2 regions of the Actinoplanes sp. NBRC 101535 genome follow, and region 2 is predicted to be linked to the other one. Evidence: predicted binding sites of a transcription regulator. Region 2 holds the regulator's gene; the other holds the start of a gene.
The links. The regulator HspR, encoded in region 2, represses chaperone genes until heat shock. The targets are predictions, from matches to a motif close to TTGAGTNNNNNNNACTCAA.
Positions count from the first base shown of each region.

Region 1: lon (endopeptidase La) is a predicted target of HspR. The motif match lies at 3,748-3,766, and genes of this name have one in related genera.

Region 1 is NZ_BSSY01000004.1:212,495-219,880, forward strand. Features, by position in the region: gene QSK32_RS12990 (toll/interleukin-1 receptor domain-containing protein) at 1-1,404, shown strand, start outside; gene lon (endopeptidase La) at 1,407-3,731, opposite strand; gene QSK32_RS13000 (helix-turn-helix transcriptional regulator) at 4,056-4,937, opposite strand; gene QSK32_RS13005 (alcohol dehydrogenase catalytic domain-containing protein) at 5,143-6,180, opposite strand; gene QSK32_RS13010 (DUF7919 family protein) at 6,615-7,250, opposite strand; gene QSK32_RS13015 (MFS transporter) at 7,260-7,386, opposite strand, start outside.
Region 2 is NZ_BSSY01000020.1:63,339-70,724, reverse strand. Features, by position in the region: gene QSK32_RS37650 (ABC transporter) at 1-767, opposite strand, end outside; gene dnaK (molecular chaperone DnaK) at 1,001-2,863, shown strand; gene grpE (nucleotide exchange factor GrpE) at 2,860-3,483, shown strand; gene dnaJ (molecular chaperone DnaJ) at 3,554-4,753, shown strand; gene QSK32_RS37630 (heat shock protein transcriptional repressor HspR) at 4,775-5,218, shown strand; gene QSK32_RS37625 (hypothetical protein) at 5,300-5,746, opposite strand; gene QSK32_RS37620 (cation:proton antiporter) at 5,927-7,078, opposite strand; gene QSK32_RS37615 (cation:proton antiporter regulatory subunit) at 7,144-7,386, opposite strand, start outside.

The DNA.
Region 1 (7,386 bases), on a different contig from region 2:
GACGGGCATACGGTCGCCGCCGGCGGGCAGGACCGCACGGGGGCCGGGAGCATCACCCTGTTCGACATCACCGACCGTAAGCGGGTCCGACGCATGGACACGGCGTTCGGCAGCCGGCCGGATCCGGTCGCGGGCGTCGCCCTCTCCCCCGACGGGCGGCTCCTCGCCGAGGCCGGCGGGCGCAGCCTGCGCCTGTGGGACGTGCACGACCGCAACGATCCCATCGCCGTCGACACCCCGGGTGAGGCCCATCAGGACGACGTCCGGACGGTGGTCTTCGCCGGCGACGGTGGGATCCTGGTGACCGGTTCCGCCGACACCACCGGCATCGTCTGGGACGCGCACGGCCGGACCGCGCCGGACGCCGCCGGGACGGTCACGCTGCGGCCGCGGGGCACGCCCGCGGACCCGTGGTGGGCCAGTGCGGAGGGCAAGATGCTCCGCGGCGTCCTGGGCGCTCCGGGGACGGTGACTTCTTATCGCGTACGCGCACTGCCCTCACCGGACGGGCGGCTGATCGTCACGACCGACCTCGACGGCCAGGCCGTCCTGTGGCAGACCGGACCGGACGGGCGGTCCCGGCAACTGCCCGTCCCCGCGGACCGGCTCTCCGCCGTGACCTGGGCCGCCTTCGACCCCGGTTTCCATCTGCTGATCACCGCCGGGGCGGAACGTGCCCAGCTCTGGGACGTCACCGACCCGTCGCGGCCGGCCCCGCTCGGTCCCGCCATGACCGGGGTGGTGCCGCCGGCCGCGTTCTCGGCGGACGGGCGGCTGCTGGTCATCGACGGCGTCGACGAGGACGACGGCAACGGGGTCCTCACCTCGACCGTCACCGTCTACGACCTCACCGATCCGGGCCGGCCCCGGCAGCTGTCCCGAATCGACGGCACCCGGGAGACGCTGGTGAAGTCCCTCGCCCTGTCGCCGGACAGTGCGACTCTCGCAGTCGCCGACAGCTCCGACACCCGCCTCTACGACCTTTCCGACCTCTCAGCGCCGGTACGCCTGGCGAAGTCGTTACCGAAGACGGCGGACCCGGTCGCCTTCACCCCGGACGGCCGGACGCTGGCGGGAGTGAGCCGGCAGACCCTGGTCCTGTGGAACGTCGAGGATCCCCGCGATCCGCGTCCGCTGGGCACACCGCTGCCCCTGGCGTACGAGGGCGAGGCCTCGACCATCACCGTCACCCGCGACAGCCGCCGTGTGTCGGTCACGACGCCGGTCCCGGGCCCCGCCGACGACCTGGGGGTGCAGAGCTGGGACATGTCGCGGCTCGTCCGGCTGCGCGCCGAGGCCCCGGAGTCCGCCTGCACGATGACCGATGCGGCGTCGTCCGGGGCCGTCGAGTGGCGCCGGTACCTGGACACGCCGGAGACCGTCCGGCTGTGCCCAGGTCCCTGACGTCAGGCAGCCGTCGTCACCTCGGCCGTGACCGGCTCGGCCGTCACCGGCTCCAGCGCCGCGGCGAGGATGTCGCGGACGTCGGCGACGGTGTGCACGGTCAGCGCCTCGAGCACGTCGGCCGGCACCTCGTCCAGGTCCGGGGCGTTGCGCTGCGGCAGGAACACCTCGGTCAGGCCGGCCCGCTGCGCGGCGAGCAGTTTCTGCTTCACCCCGCCGATCGGCAGGACCCGGCCGGTCAGCGACACCTCGCCGGTCATCCCCACGTCGGCCCGGACGTTGCGGCCCAGCAGCAGCGACACCAGCGCGGTCGTCATGGTCACGCCCGCCGACGGTCCGTCCTTGGGCACCGCGCCCGCCGGGACGTGCAGGTGGATCGGGTGGTCCAGCTGCTCCGGGGAGATCCCCAGCTCGGCCGCGTGTGCCCGCACGTAGGAGAGGGCGATCTGCGCCGACTCCTTCATCACGTCGCCGAGCTGACCGGTCACCGACAGGCCGCCCTTGTCGCCGGGCAGCAGCGACGCCTCGATGTAGAGCACGTCACCGCCCATCCCGGTCACCGCCAGACCGGTCGACACACCGGGCACCGCGGTCCGTTCGGACGACTCCGGGGTGAACCGCGGCCGCCCGATCAGGTCCTTCAGGTCGGCGGCGTCGACGGTGGCGGGAAGGGTGCCCAGGGCGGCCTTCCGGAACGCCTTCGCCAGGAGACGCTCGAACGAACGTACCCCCGCTTCCCGGGTGTACAGCGCGGCGATCTCCCGCAGCGCGTCCTCGGTGATCGTCACCTCGTCGTCGGCGAGAGCGGCCCGCTCCCGCTGCCGCGGCACCAGGAAGTCCCGGGCGATGGCGACCTTGTCGTTCTCGGTGTAGCCGTCGATCGTGATGAGTTCCATCCGGTCGAACAGCGCCTGCGGAATCGAGTCGAGGACGTTGGCGGTGGCGATGAACAGCACGTCCGACAGGTCGAGGTCCAGGTCCAGGTAGTGGTCGCGGAACGTGTGGTTCTGCGCCGGGTCCAGCACCTCCAGCAGCGCGGCCGCCGGGTCACCGCGGTAGTCGCTGCCGACCTTGTCGACCTCGTCGAGCAACACCACCGGGTTCATCGAACCGGACTCGCGGATCGCCCGCACGATCCGGCCGGGCAGGGCACCCACATAGGTGCGCCGGTGTCCGCGGATCTCCGCCTCGTCACGGACACCACCGAGAGCGACCCGGACGAACTTCCGGCCGAGGGTACGCGCGACCGACTCCCCCAGCGAGGTCTTGCCGACCCCGGGCGGACCGGCCAGCAGGATCACCGCACCGGAACCGCGCCCACCGACGACGGTCTGCCCGCGGGACTCCCGGCGGGCGCGTACCCCCAGATATTCGACGATCCGGTCCTTGACCTCGTCCAGGCCGTGGTGGTCGGCGTCGAGGACGGCCCGGGCCGCGTCCAGGTCGGTGTTGTCGGTGGTGCGCACCGTCCACGGCAGGTCGAGCACGGTGTCCAGCCAGGTGCGGATCCAGCCCGCCTCCGGGTTCTGGTCGCCGCCGCGCTCCAGCTTGTCGACCTCGCGCAGGGCGGCCTCCCGGACCGCGTCGGGCAGTTCGGCCGTCTCGACCCGGCTCCGGTAGTCGTCGGTGCCGTCCGCCTCGCCCTCACCGAGCTCCTTGCGGATCGCCTTCAACTGCTCACGCAGCAGGTACTCGCGGTTACGCTTCTCCACCGACTCGCGGACATCGTGATCGATCTTGTCGCTGACCTCGGACTCGGCCAGGAAGTCCCGGGTCCACTCGATCAGCAGCCGCAGCCGGGCCTCGACGTCCGGGTTCTCCAGCAGCTCACGTTTGCGGTCGTTGGACAGGTACGGCGCCCAGCCGGCGGTGTCGGCCAGGTCACCCGGGTCCTCGATGGCGCTGACCGAGTCGATGACCTGCCACGCCTCGCGGCTCTGCAGCACCGACACGACCAGCTGCTTGTACTCGGCGGCGAGCTCCTTGACATGCTCACCGGCCGGACCGGCGACGACCGGTTCCGCCTCGACCCAGAGGGCGGCGCCCGGCCCGGTCACGCCGCTGCCGATGCGGGCCCGCACGCCGGTGCGCAACACGGCGGCCGGCGACCCGCCCCGGGACTTGCCGACACGTTCGACGGTCGCCACCACGCCGTAGGACGCGTACCGGTCCTCCAGCCGCGGGGCGATCAGCAGCTCGGAGCCGGCCGCGGTGCGGGCGGCGTCGACGGCAGCCCGCGCCGCCTCGTCCAACTCGATCGGGACGACCATGCCCGGGAGGAGGACCACGTCGTCGAGGAACAGCACGGGAAGTCTCTTGCTGGACACGGTTACCTCCGGAAAGTTGAGTACGCCCGACTCAACCGCGCCGCCATCCACGATCTTCCACCGTTCGCTCCCGGCGAACGCCCCGCCTCCGCCGAGCACCGGGGAGCCGGGCCACCGCCTTCGCCCGCCATCTCCTGCTGCCGGGTGAGGGCCTGACAGCGTTCCTGCACGATGTGCACGAGGTCGACCCGGCGATGCCGTCGCCACATCAGGTCGGCTCAGCGCTCCCGCCACGGTGGGCGAGGAGATCCTCCGCAAAGCCGCGCAGGACCAGCTGACGACCATCCGCTGGCAGTGATCCCCTACGCCGGTGGCGAGATGCACTCAGGGATGGTCGGCGGGCTGCGGCGATGCGGGGAGGGACCAGCTGGCCAGCAGGCGTAACTGTTCCTCGGTGGCGGAACCGGGCTCTGCCGTGTACGTGGTCAGCAGGTGAGAGGCGTCGGCGGCGGTGGGCAGCGCCATCGAGTGGTAGGCCAGCTCCACCATGCCGACGGCCGGGTGGCGGAAGCGTTTGGTGCCCCTGCTGCGCAGGAGGATGTCGTGGGACGCCCAGCGGTCGGCGAACTCGGGAGTGGCCGCGGACAGTTCGGCGATCAAGGAACGCAGGGCCTCGTCGCAGGGGAAACGGCCGGCCTCGGCGCGCAGCAGGGCGGCGATCGTGTCCGCGGCGCCCGTCCAGTCGTCGTAGAAGCGGGCCGCCTGGGGATCCAGGAAGTGGTACCTCGCCAGGTTTCCGCGGGCCTCACCGCTGGTGAGCATCGGGGCGTACAGGGCTCGGCCGAGGGCGTTGGTCGCCAGCACGTCCCAGCGGCCGTTGCTGACGAAGGCGGCGCTCATCGTCATCGCGTCGAGCATCCACTGCACCTGCGGCGGGAGCGGCTCCATCCCCCGGCAACGGCGGTCGCGCTGGACCGGGCGAGCGGCCCGGGACAGGTCGAACAGGTAGGTGCGTTCCTCCTCGCCGAGACGCAACGCCCGGGCGACGGCGTCGAGCACCTCGTCGGAGACTCCGGCGATGTGGCCCTTCTCCAGACGGCGGTACCACTCGGGGCTCACCCCGGCCAGCACCGCGACCTCCTCACGGCGCAGACCGGGCACGCGGCGCCGTGGCCCGGACGGGAGACCCGCCTGCTCGGGGGTGATCCGGGCGCGGCGGCTGGCCAGGAAGTCGCGGACGTCCGCACGGTTGTCGTTCACGGTCACACTCCCAGGGTACGAGCGGAGCGGGCGCGAAGACGGGTACCGATTCTGCCCCCTTCACGCCGCTCATCGGGTGACCACGCACGCAGAATGAAGGGCGCGAGGATCGCCCTGGACGCGCCGGCGGCCAGATCCTCGCGCCCGGCCTCCGCGGGAGCGACGGTCAGCACCACCCACCCGGCTGGGACATCATGCGTTTGATCTTGATTTAGGGTTTGATCAGCACTTTCAGGGCCTTGCGGGCGGCCATGTCGCGATAACCGTCCGGGACGCCGCCGAGGCCGGTCGTGACGTCGAAGACGCGGCCCGGGTCGAGGCTGCCGTCGAGGACGCCGGGCAGCAGCTCGGCGATGTAGGCGCGGGCGGGCGAGGCGCCGCCGGCGAGGCGCACGTTGCGCAGGAAGAGACTGCCGAGTCCGATCGGCGCCTCCTCGTACTGCGGGACGCCGACCCTGCTGATCGTGCCGCCCGCCCGGACCACGCCGACGGCCTGGTCGTAGGCGTGGCGGGTACCGACCGCCTCGATGACGACCGGCGTGCCGTGACCGCCGGTGATCGCTCGCACCGCCTCGATGCCCGCCTCGCCGCGCTCGGCGACGACGTCGGTGGCGCCGAAGTCGCGGCCCAGTCCGGTCCGGGCCGGGTGCCGTCCCATCAGGATGATCCGCTCGGCGCCCAGCCTCTTGGCGGACAATACCGCGAGCAGGCCGACCGCCCCGTCGCCGACGACGGTGACGGTGCCGCCCCGGGTGACGCCGCCGGACACCGCGGCGTGATGACCGGTTCCGAACACGTCGGAGAGGGTCAGCAGGGACGGGAGCAGCGCCTCGTCGACGCCCGCGGGGACCTTGACCAGGGTGCCGTCGGCGAACGGGACGCGCACCGCCTCGGACTGGCCGCCCTCGTCGGGTTCCAGGTCCCACATGCTGAAGTGCGCACAGGCGTTCTGCTGACCTTCAAGGCAGTACTCACACGTGCCGTCGGAGATGCTCCACGGGGCGATGACCAGGTCACCCTTGCGGACGGTGGTCACCTCGGCGCCGACGTCCTCGACTACCCCGACGAACTCGTGGCCCATCCGGGCGGGCGGGCTACCGGCGGGCATTCCGGCGTAAGGCCACAGATCCGACCCGCAGATGCAGGCGGCCGTCACCCGGACGAGGGCGTCGGTCGGACGTTTGAGGACGGGATCGGGAACGGTCTCGACGCGGACATCGCCGGCGCCGTAGAGAAGAGTGGCTCGCATGGGACCAGCAAAGCCGCTGCTCAGCCACGGTTCCAGGCTGCGTTTGTGGGGGTGGCGAAAGTACCCCCAGCCGTCGTAGAGGGTTGTGTTTCGCCTTCTGGACAGCCGTGGCCGACGGCCCGGTCACCCCAGCCGTCGCCAGTGGTTCGTCCGCGAGCCGAAAACGACCGTGAACGACGGCCGGCGCCCCACCAGCCGTCGCCAGTGGTAGATCCGCGTGCCGGGGTAAGCCGTGGTCGACGGCTCGACGGGCTGAGCCGTCGCCGAGGGCTGTGTTTCGGCCTTCGGACAACCCTGGCCGACGGCTCGGTCACCGCAGCCGTCGACAGTGGTCGACGGGAGGACCGGAAACAGCCGTGGTCGACGGCTCGACGGGCTGAGCCGTCGACCACGGCTGTCCAGAAGGCGAAGCACAACCCTCAACGACGGCTGGGCTACTGAACCGCCCCCATGCCGAGCCTCACGAAACTCGGGAGGTCGCGATTCGCGAGGTCCATCGCGAAGGGGGCGCCCTCGTAAGCGGCCAGCGCCATGCCTATCTGATCACCGGCGATGTCGACCAGCTCATCGTCCTGGGCGACCTGCAGCAGCGCCTCGAAGGCCGCCGGATGACGCCAGTGCGGCAGCTCGGTGATCGCCTTGCATCGGAACTCCAGATCTTCGGCGGTGTCGAGCAGCAGTCCGCGGAGCCGATCGGCACGATCGTCCCAGGCCGGCTCGGCGGTGGCGTGCAGGCCGTCCCGGAACTGCTCGGGCGGCCGGTACCCGTGGACCTCCATGTAGTGAACGATCATGGCCGGGGCGGCGTACGACTCACCGCTGCTCAGGTAGTAGTGGTACTCGCCGTTCCCGCGAACCCGGGAGCCCTCGGCGCAGAACTCACACTCGTGGAAGCCCAGCATCCGGCTCGACAGGTGCACCGAGGCGTCCCGGATCCGCCGGAGATCCGCGTCGTCCACCGGCCGCGAACCCGCACCCTGAACGCCGCCGCCCGGCCCCAACCAGCCGACCGAGAGCATCGGCAGCGGCGACTCCTGGTAGCGGTACGGCGAGAGATCCACGTATTCCATGTCGGCTTCCTAGGTTCGGACCGGGCGGGTGCGGCCCCGCGCACTGTAGGCGCCGACGGCCAGCGCGGCGACGCACATCGTTCCGGCGCTCGCGGCCAGGGAAGTGTGGACGCCGACGACCGTGCCCGCCGCGCCG
Region 2 (7,386 bases):
GCGACCACCGTGCCGCGCAGCCGGGCGGTCTTGAGCAGCTCCCAGGGGACGGCGTCGGCGTACCGCGCGGCGCTGGTCACGAAGAGCCAGAGGTCGGCGGCGGCGAGCAGTTGGGCGGCGAGCTCGCGGTTGTGCTCGACCACCGAGTCCACGTCCGGCGCGTCGAGCAGGGCCAGCCCGGGGCCGACCGAGGCCGCCGGGATCACCTGGAGCGCCTTCGGGTCGTTGCTGGGGTCGATGGTGCGGACCAGGCCGGGCAGCAGGCCGCCCCGGCCGAACCAGGCGAGATCGTCCGGGTGGGCCACCAGGACCGGGCAGCGGGTGGTCGGCCGGAGCACGCCCGCCCTGCTCACCGGGGCCTGGACCAGGCTGTTGACAAGCGTGGACTTGCCCGCGCCGGTGGAACCGCCGACGACCACGAGCAGCGGTGCGTCGAGCCGCGCCAGGCGCGGCAGCAGATAGTCGTCCAGCTGCGAACTCAGGGCACTGCCGACCTTGCGGGCCTCCTCGGCGGAGGGCAGCACCAAGGGGTACGCCACCGCGCCGAGAGCGGCTCGTAATCGGCTGAGCGCCGCGGCGAGGCGGCTGACCGTTGCCGGGATTTCGCCCGGTTCGGTGCTGTTATCGTCGTTTGCCGGACGGGTCCAGCCCGTCCCCGTACGCTCTGATGGGCCACCTGCGGCCACGTTGACCTGCTGATTCTCATCCGATGCGGCGGGGACGGCGGACAGGGCCGACGGTCCGACCGCGTCTCCGTGCGTCGTCACGGGTAAAGCGTGCACGATCTATGCATCCAGGACAACGGGTCCCGGTATGCCGTGACCGGACAGGTATGTAGGTGATTTCCAAACCTCACCCGTCCCGGACCAGGACTTGCGCCCCTCCGGCTCAACTTCGATTTGACCACGTGCCGACCCGTGGCATCATTGAGTCGGTTCCACTCAACCCTGGTGCGAACCCAGCGGTTCAGAAGCCCAGCTGTTTAGAAGCGAGGAACACCATGGCACGTGCGGTCGGCATCGACCTCGGCACCACGAACTCCTGCGTCAGCGTTCTGGAAGGAGGCGAGCCCACCGTCATCGCCAATGCGGAGGGCTCCCGGACGACGCCGTCGATCGTCGCCTTCGCCCGCAACGGCGAGGTGCTCGTGGGCGAGGTCGCCAAGCGTCAGGCGGTGACGAACCCGGACCGGACCATCCGTTCGGTGAAGCGCGAGGTCGGCACCACCTGGTCGATCGACATCGACGGCAAGCAGTACACCCCGCAGGAGATCTCCGCGCGGGTGCTGATGAAGCTGAAGCGGGACGCCGAGGCCTACCTGGGCGAGAACATCACCGACGCGGTGATCACCGTTCCGGCGTACTTCAACGACGCGCAGCGGCAGGCCACCAAGGAGGCCGGTGAGATCGCGGGCCTCAACGTCCTGCGGATCGTCAACGAGCCCACCGCGGCCGCCCTGGCGTACGGGCTGGACAAGGGCTCCAAGGAGCAGACCGTCCTGGTCTTCGACCTCGGTGGCGGCACCTTCGACGTCTCGCTGCTCGAGCTGGGCGACGGCGTCATCGAGGTGAAGTCGACCTCCGGTGACAACCACCTCGGCGGTGACGACTGGGACCAGCGGATCATCGACCACCTGGTCAAGACCTTCCGCGGCGAGCACGGCATCGACCTCTCCCAGGACAAGATGGCCCTGCAGCGTCTGCGCGAGGCCGCGGAGAAGGCGAAGATCGAGCTCTCCGCCGCGTCGACCACCAGCATCAACCTGCCCTACATCACGGCCGGCGCCAACGGCCCGCTGCACCTGGACACCACCCTCAGCCGGGCCGAGTTCCAGCGCATGACGCAGGACCTGCTGGACCGCTGCAAGGGCCCGTTCGAGTCCGCGATCAAGGACGCCGACATCAAGCTGGCGGACATCGACCACGTCATCCTGGTCGGCGGCTCGACCCGGATGCCCGCCGTCACCGAGCTGGTCAACGGCCTGATCGGCCGCGAGCCGAACAAGGGCGTCAACCCCGACGAGGTCGTCGCGGTCGGCGCCGCCCTGCAGGCCGGTGTGCTCAAGGGTGAGGTCAAGGACGTCCTGCTGCTCGACGTGACCCCGCTCTCGCTGGGCATCGAGACCAAGGGCGGCATCATGCACAAGCTGGTGGAGCGCAACACCACCATCCCGGCGCACCGCTCCGAGGTCTACACCACGGCCGACGACAACCAGCCGTCCGTGCTGATCCAGGTCTACCAGGGCGAGCGCGAGATGGCCGCCTACAACAAGAAGCTCGGCACCTTCGAGCTCAGCGGCATCGCGCCGGCCCCGCGTGGCGTCCCGCAGATCGAGGTCTCCTTCGACATCGACGCGAACGGCATCGTGCACGTGTCCGCCAAGGACCTGGGCACGGGCAAGGAGCAGAAGATGACGATCACCGGTGGCTCCGCGCTGCCGAAGGAAGACATCGAGCGCATGATGCGCGACGCTCAGGACCACGCCGACGACGACAAGAAGCGTCGCGACGAGGCGGAGATCCGCAACCTGGCCGAGCAGCTGCAGTGGCAGACCGAGAAGTTCCTGGCGGAGAGCGGCGACAAGCTCCCCGAGGACAGCAAGAACAAGATCGGCGAGGCGCTCGGCGAGCTGCGCGGCGCGCTCGGCGGCACCGACATCGAAAAGATCAAGGCCGCCCACGAGCAGCTGTCGAAGGTTTCCCAGGAGGCCGGTTCGCTGCTGTACTCGCAGGGTGGTGAGACCCCGCAGGCCGGTCCCGGTGCGGCTCCGGGCGGCGCGGCCGGTGCCGGCGCGACCGGCCCGGCGACCGGCGGCGGGGACGACGTCGTGGACGCCGAGATCGTGGAGGACGACAAGAAGTGACTGCTACGGACGACGAGAACGACGGTCCCGTGACCGAGCGCGAAGTCGCCCAGAGCGAGACCGAGACTCCGGCTGAGGAGACTCCCGCCGAGGCGACCACGCCGTCGGGGAAGTCGAAGAAGCCGGTCGGTGCGCACCGCGCGCCCGAGGGGGAGGACGAGACCTCCACCGAGGACGCCGTGGCCGACACCGATGTCGAGGCGCTGCGGAGCGAGCTCGAGGAGCGGACGCACGACCTGAAGCGGGTGACCGCGGAGTACGCCAACTACCGCAAGCGGGTCGACCGCGACCGGGGTGCGGCGGCCGAGCAGACCACCGGCGCGGTCCTCACCGCGCTGCTCCCGGTCCTGGACGACATCGACCGGGCCCGTGAGCACGGTGATCTGGTCGGTCCGTTCGCCTCGGTGGCGGAGCAGCTGACCGCGGTGACCGGCAAGTTGGGCCTGGTGGCGTTCGGCGAGAAGGGTGACCCCTTCGACCCGAACCGGCACGAGGCCGTCGCGCATCAGACGTCCGCGGACGTCTCGGAGCCGACCTGTGTCGAGGTGATGCGCCGCGGTTACACGCTGGGCGAGCGTTTGCTGCGCGCGGCGTTGGTCGCGGTCGCCGATCCGGAGTGAAGCCATTGATTCCCGCCCGCCGGTTCGCCGGCGGGCGGGGCGTTCCCGCCGCGTCGAGGAGGTGGACCGAGTGAGCTCGAAGGACTGGCTCGAGAAAGATTTCTACGCCGTGCTCGGCGTGACCAAGTCCGCCTCACCCGACGAGGTCAAGAAGGCGTACCGCAAGCTCGCCCGTGACCTCCACCCGGACCGCAACCCGGGCAACAAGGAGGCCGAGGAGAAGTTCAAGGCCGCCTCCGAGGCGTACGACGTCCTCTCCGACGACAAGAAGCGCAAAGAGTACGACGAGATGCGCTCCCTGTTCGGCTCCGGAGCGTTCCGGCGGGGAGCGCGCCCGGGCGCCGCGGGAGGCACCCAGTTCGATCCGTCCGACCTGTTCGGCGGGTTCAACGGCGGCGGCGCGGCGGGGGCCGACCGGCGGTTCGGCGGGACCGGCTTCTCGGACATCTTCAGCTCGATCTTCTCCGGCGGTGGCGGCCCGGCCGGACCGGCGGCGGCGCGGCGTGGCCCGCAACGCGGCCGGGACGTGGAGACCGAGGTGACACTCGACTTCGCGCAGGCGGTCCGCGGCACCACCCTGCCGCTGACGCTGCGCACCCCCGGCGCCTGTGACACCTGCCGGGGCAGCGGCGCGAAGCCCGGCACCACACCGCGGGCGTGCACGAAATGCCAGGGCACCGGCATGATCTCCAGCAATCAGGGCTCGTTCAGCTTCTCCGAGCCGTGCCGGGACTGCCAGGGCTCGGGCAGCATCGTGGACGAGAAGTGCGCCGAGTGCCGGGGCACCGGCGGGGTCACCAAGTCCCGCACGATCAACGTGCGGTTCCCGGCGGGCGTCTCCGACGGCCAGCGCATCCGGCTCAGCGGCCGGGGCGAGCCGGGTGACCGCGGTGGTCCGGCCGGTGATCTGTACGTGCAGGTCAAGGTGCGTCCGGACGACCTGTTCGGGCGCAGCGGCGACGACCTGACGCTGACCGTGCCGATCACGGTGGCCGAGGCCGTGCTGGGTCTCGACCTCAAGGTCCCGACCCTGGACGGGCCGGTCACGCTGCGGGTGCCGCCGGGCACGCCGAGCGGCCGCAAGCTCCGGGCCCGGGCCAAGGGGGTGTCCCGCAAGGAGGGTCCCTCCGGCGATCTGATCGTCACGGTGGAGGTACAGATTCCGACCGGGCTCTCCGACGAGGCCAAGGACGCGCTGGAGGCCTTCGCCAAGCTCACCCCGCCGCCGGCACGTGAACGGCTCGACGAGCGACTGCGCCGGGCCGGTTAGGACCTCTGGAGGAGGTGGCACATGTATGAAGAGATCCACATCTCGACCGAAATGTCCTCCGACGCTAAGGTTTTGATCATCTCGGTGGCCGCTCGCCTGGCGGGCATGCATCCGCAGACCCTGCGGCAGTACGACCGTCTCGGCCTGGTGCAGCCGGGCCGTGCCGGTGGTGGTGGCCGGCGGTACAGCGAGCGTGACGTGGAGTTGCTCCGCGAGGTGCAGCGGCTCAGCCAGGAGGACGGTGTCAACCTGGCCGGGATCAAGCGGATCATCGGGCTCGAGCAACTGGCCGGGGAGTTGCAGCACCGGGTCATGGAGCTGGAGCAGCAGCTGGAGGCCGCGTATGCGCGGATCGCTCAGCTGGAGTCGATGAACCCGTACGCCGGTCGGGGTGATCTGGTTCGCCAGGAGCCTCAGTCCACCGCGCTGGTGGTGTGGCGCCCGCGACGGCCGCAGGACAAGTAGGAAAAGCCGCAGCAGGCGGAAAACGCAGCGGCGGCCCTCTCTCGGGATGGGCCGCCGCTACACCTTGTCGTCGCCGTGTGATTACCGACGGTTGAAGAGCCCCAGCCGGCGCGGGTTGCGCACCAGGCCGCCCTCCATCCAGTCGTGGTGATCGAAGAGCTCCGGTCGTGTCATCAGGACACGGCAGTTGTGGGCCCACAACTGCATCGGCTCGTCACCGACCTCCTCCGCACGTTCCACGAACTTCTTGAGCCGGCGCTTGCGCTGACTGCTCGCGTTCTGCCGCACCCCGTCCGCGGCGTAGATGTACATGCAGTGCTGTGCGAACCGGCGGGACGGGCACTGCCTGTCCATGGCCAGTTCGAAGAGGGTCGGGCCGAGCACGTCTCCGGAGATCAGCAGGTCCCAGTCACGCGGCATGGTGCTCAGGGGAACGGAATCGGGTTGGTAGGCCCAGGCATGCAGCTCGTCCGGCCGAGGATCGACCGGGTTTCCGAATCCGGGGAAAGTTGCCTCACGCACGCTCACGCAGCCGCCTCACTCATGCGTTCGCAGCCGCGACCAGAGTCGGTGACGCTGGTCGCCGGTGCCGAACGCCCCAATACTCAGAGTCGTCGCTCCGGAACCGTAGCGCGCCGGATGTTTGAGCGGAAGTGTCAGGACTTCACATTCGGATACTGGACGGTAACTTTAGGCTTCGATAAGGATTCAATCCGTGGCGGCTAGCGGCTTTTTGACTGTTCGGCGGGCTGCCATCCGCTTTCGTACGATCTCCTTGAACCAGGGGTAGTCCGGCAGACGCGCCAGCATCGGGCCGGTGACGACCGTGATCAACACGTAGGCGGTGGCGAGCGGGGCCAGCCGGGGGTCCACCCCGTACGCCACGGCGAGCCCGGCGATGACGACGGAGAACTCGCCGCGCGGCATCAGCGCCAGCCCGGCCCGGACCTGGCCGGGCAGCCCGATCCCGGCCCGCCGGGCGGCCAGGTAACCGGTCAGCACCTTGGTCAGCATGGTCAGCACCGCCAGCGCGAGGGCCGGCAGGATCACGCCCGGCATGTCGTTCGGATCGGTGGAGAGACCGAAGAAGACGAAGAACACCGCGGCGAAAAGGTCACGCAGCGGCGAGAGCATCTGGACGGCGTGATGCGCGACCGGGCCGGACAGCGCGATGCCGACCAGGAACGCGCCGACCGCCTCGGAGACCTTCAGCTCGCCGGCCACCCCCGCGATGAACAGCGTCATGCCGAGCACACTCAGCAGCAGCGCCTCCGGATCCTTCACCGACATGAAGTCGCTGATCTCGCCGCCGTACCGGATCGCGATGACCAGCACCGCGATCACCGTGACCACCGCGACGGCGAGTGTGCCCAGGCCGTCGACCAGACCGACCCCGGCCAGCACGGCGGTGGCGATCGGCAGGTAGAACGCCATCGCCAGGTCCTCGATGACCAGCACCGACAGGATCACCGGGGTCTCCCGGTTGCCGACCCGGCCCAGATCGCCGAGCACCTTCGCGATCACGCCCGACGAGGAGACCCAGGTGATGCCGGCCAGCACCAGCGCGGCCTTCCAGTCCCAGCCGAGGATCAGCGCGAAGGCGGCCCCCGGCAACGCGTTGAGCAGCATGTCGATCAGGCCGGCCGGCGCCGCGGACCGCAGGTTGTCCACCAGCTCGTCGGCGCTGTACTCCAGCCCGAGCATGACGAGCAGCAGGATCACACCGATCTGGGCGCCGATGCCGATGAACTCCTCGCTCGCCGAGAGCGGGATCACCCCACCGTGGCCGAAGGCCAGGCCGGCGAGCAGATAGAGCGGAATCGGGGAGAGGCCGAAACGGCGACCCAGACGGCCGAGCATGCCGAGACCGAACAGGAGTGCGCCGATCTCGATGAGCAGGATCGTCGTGTCGTGGTTCACGACCGTCAGCCGTCGGTGTCGCCGGCCAGGATGGCGGTGACACCGTCCAGACCCTGCCGGGTGCCGACCGCGACCACCACGTCGTTCGCCTCGAACCGGAACGACGGCACCGGCGAGGCGATCACCTCCCGGTCGCGGAGCACCGCCACGATCGAGGCACTGGTCCGGCTCCGGGCCCGGGTGTCCCCCAGCAGGCGGCCCACGAACGGCGAGCCGGCCGGCAGCGCGATCTGCTCGGTGAGCAGGCC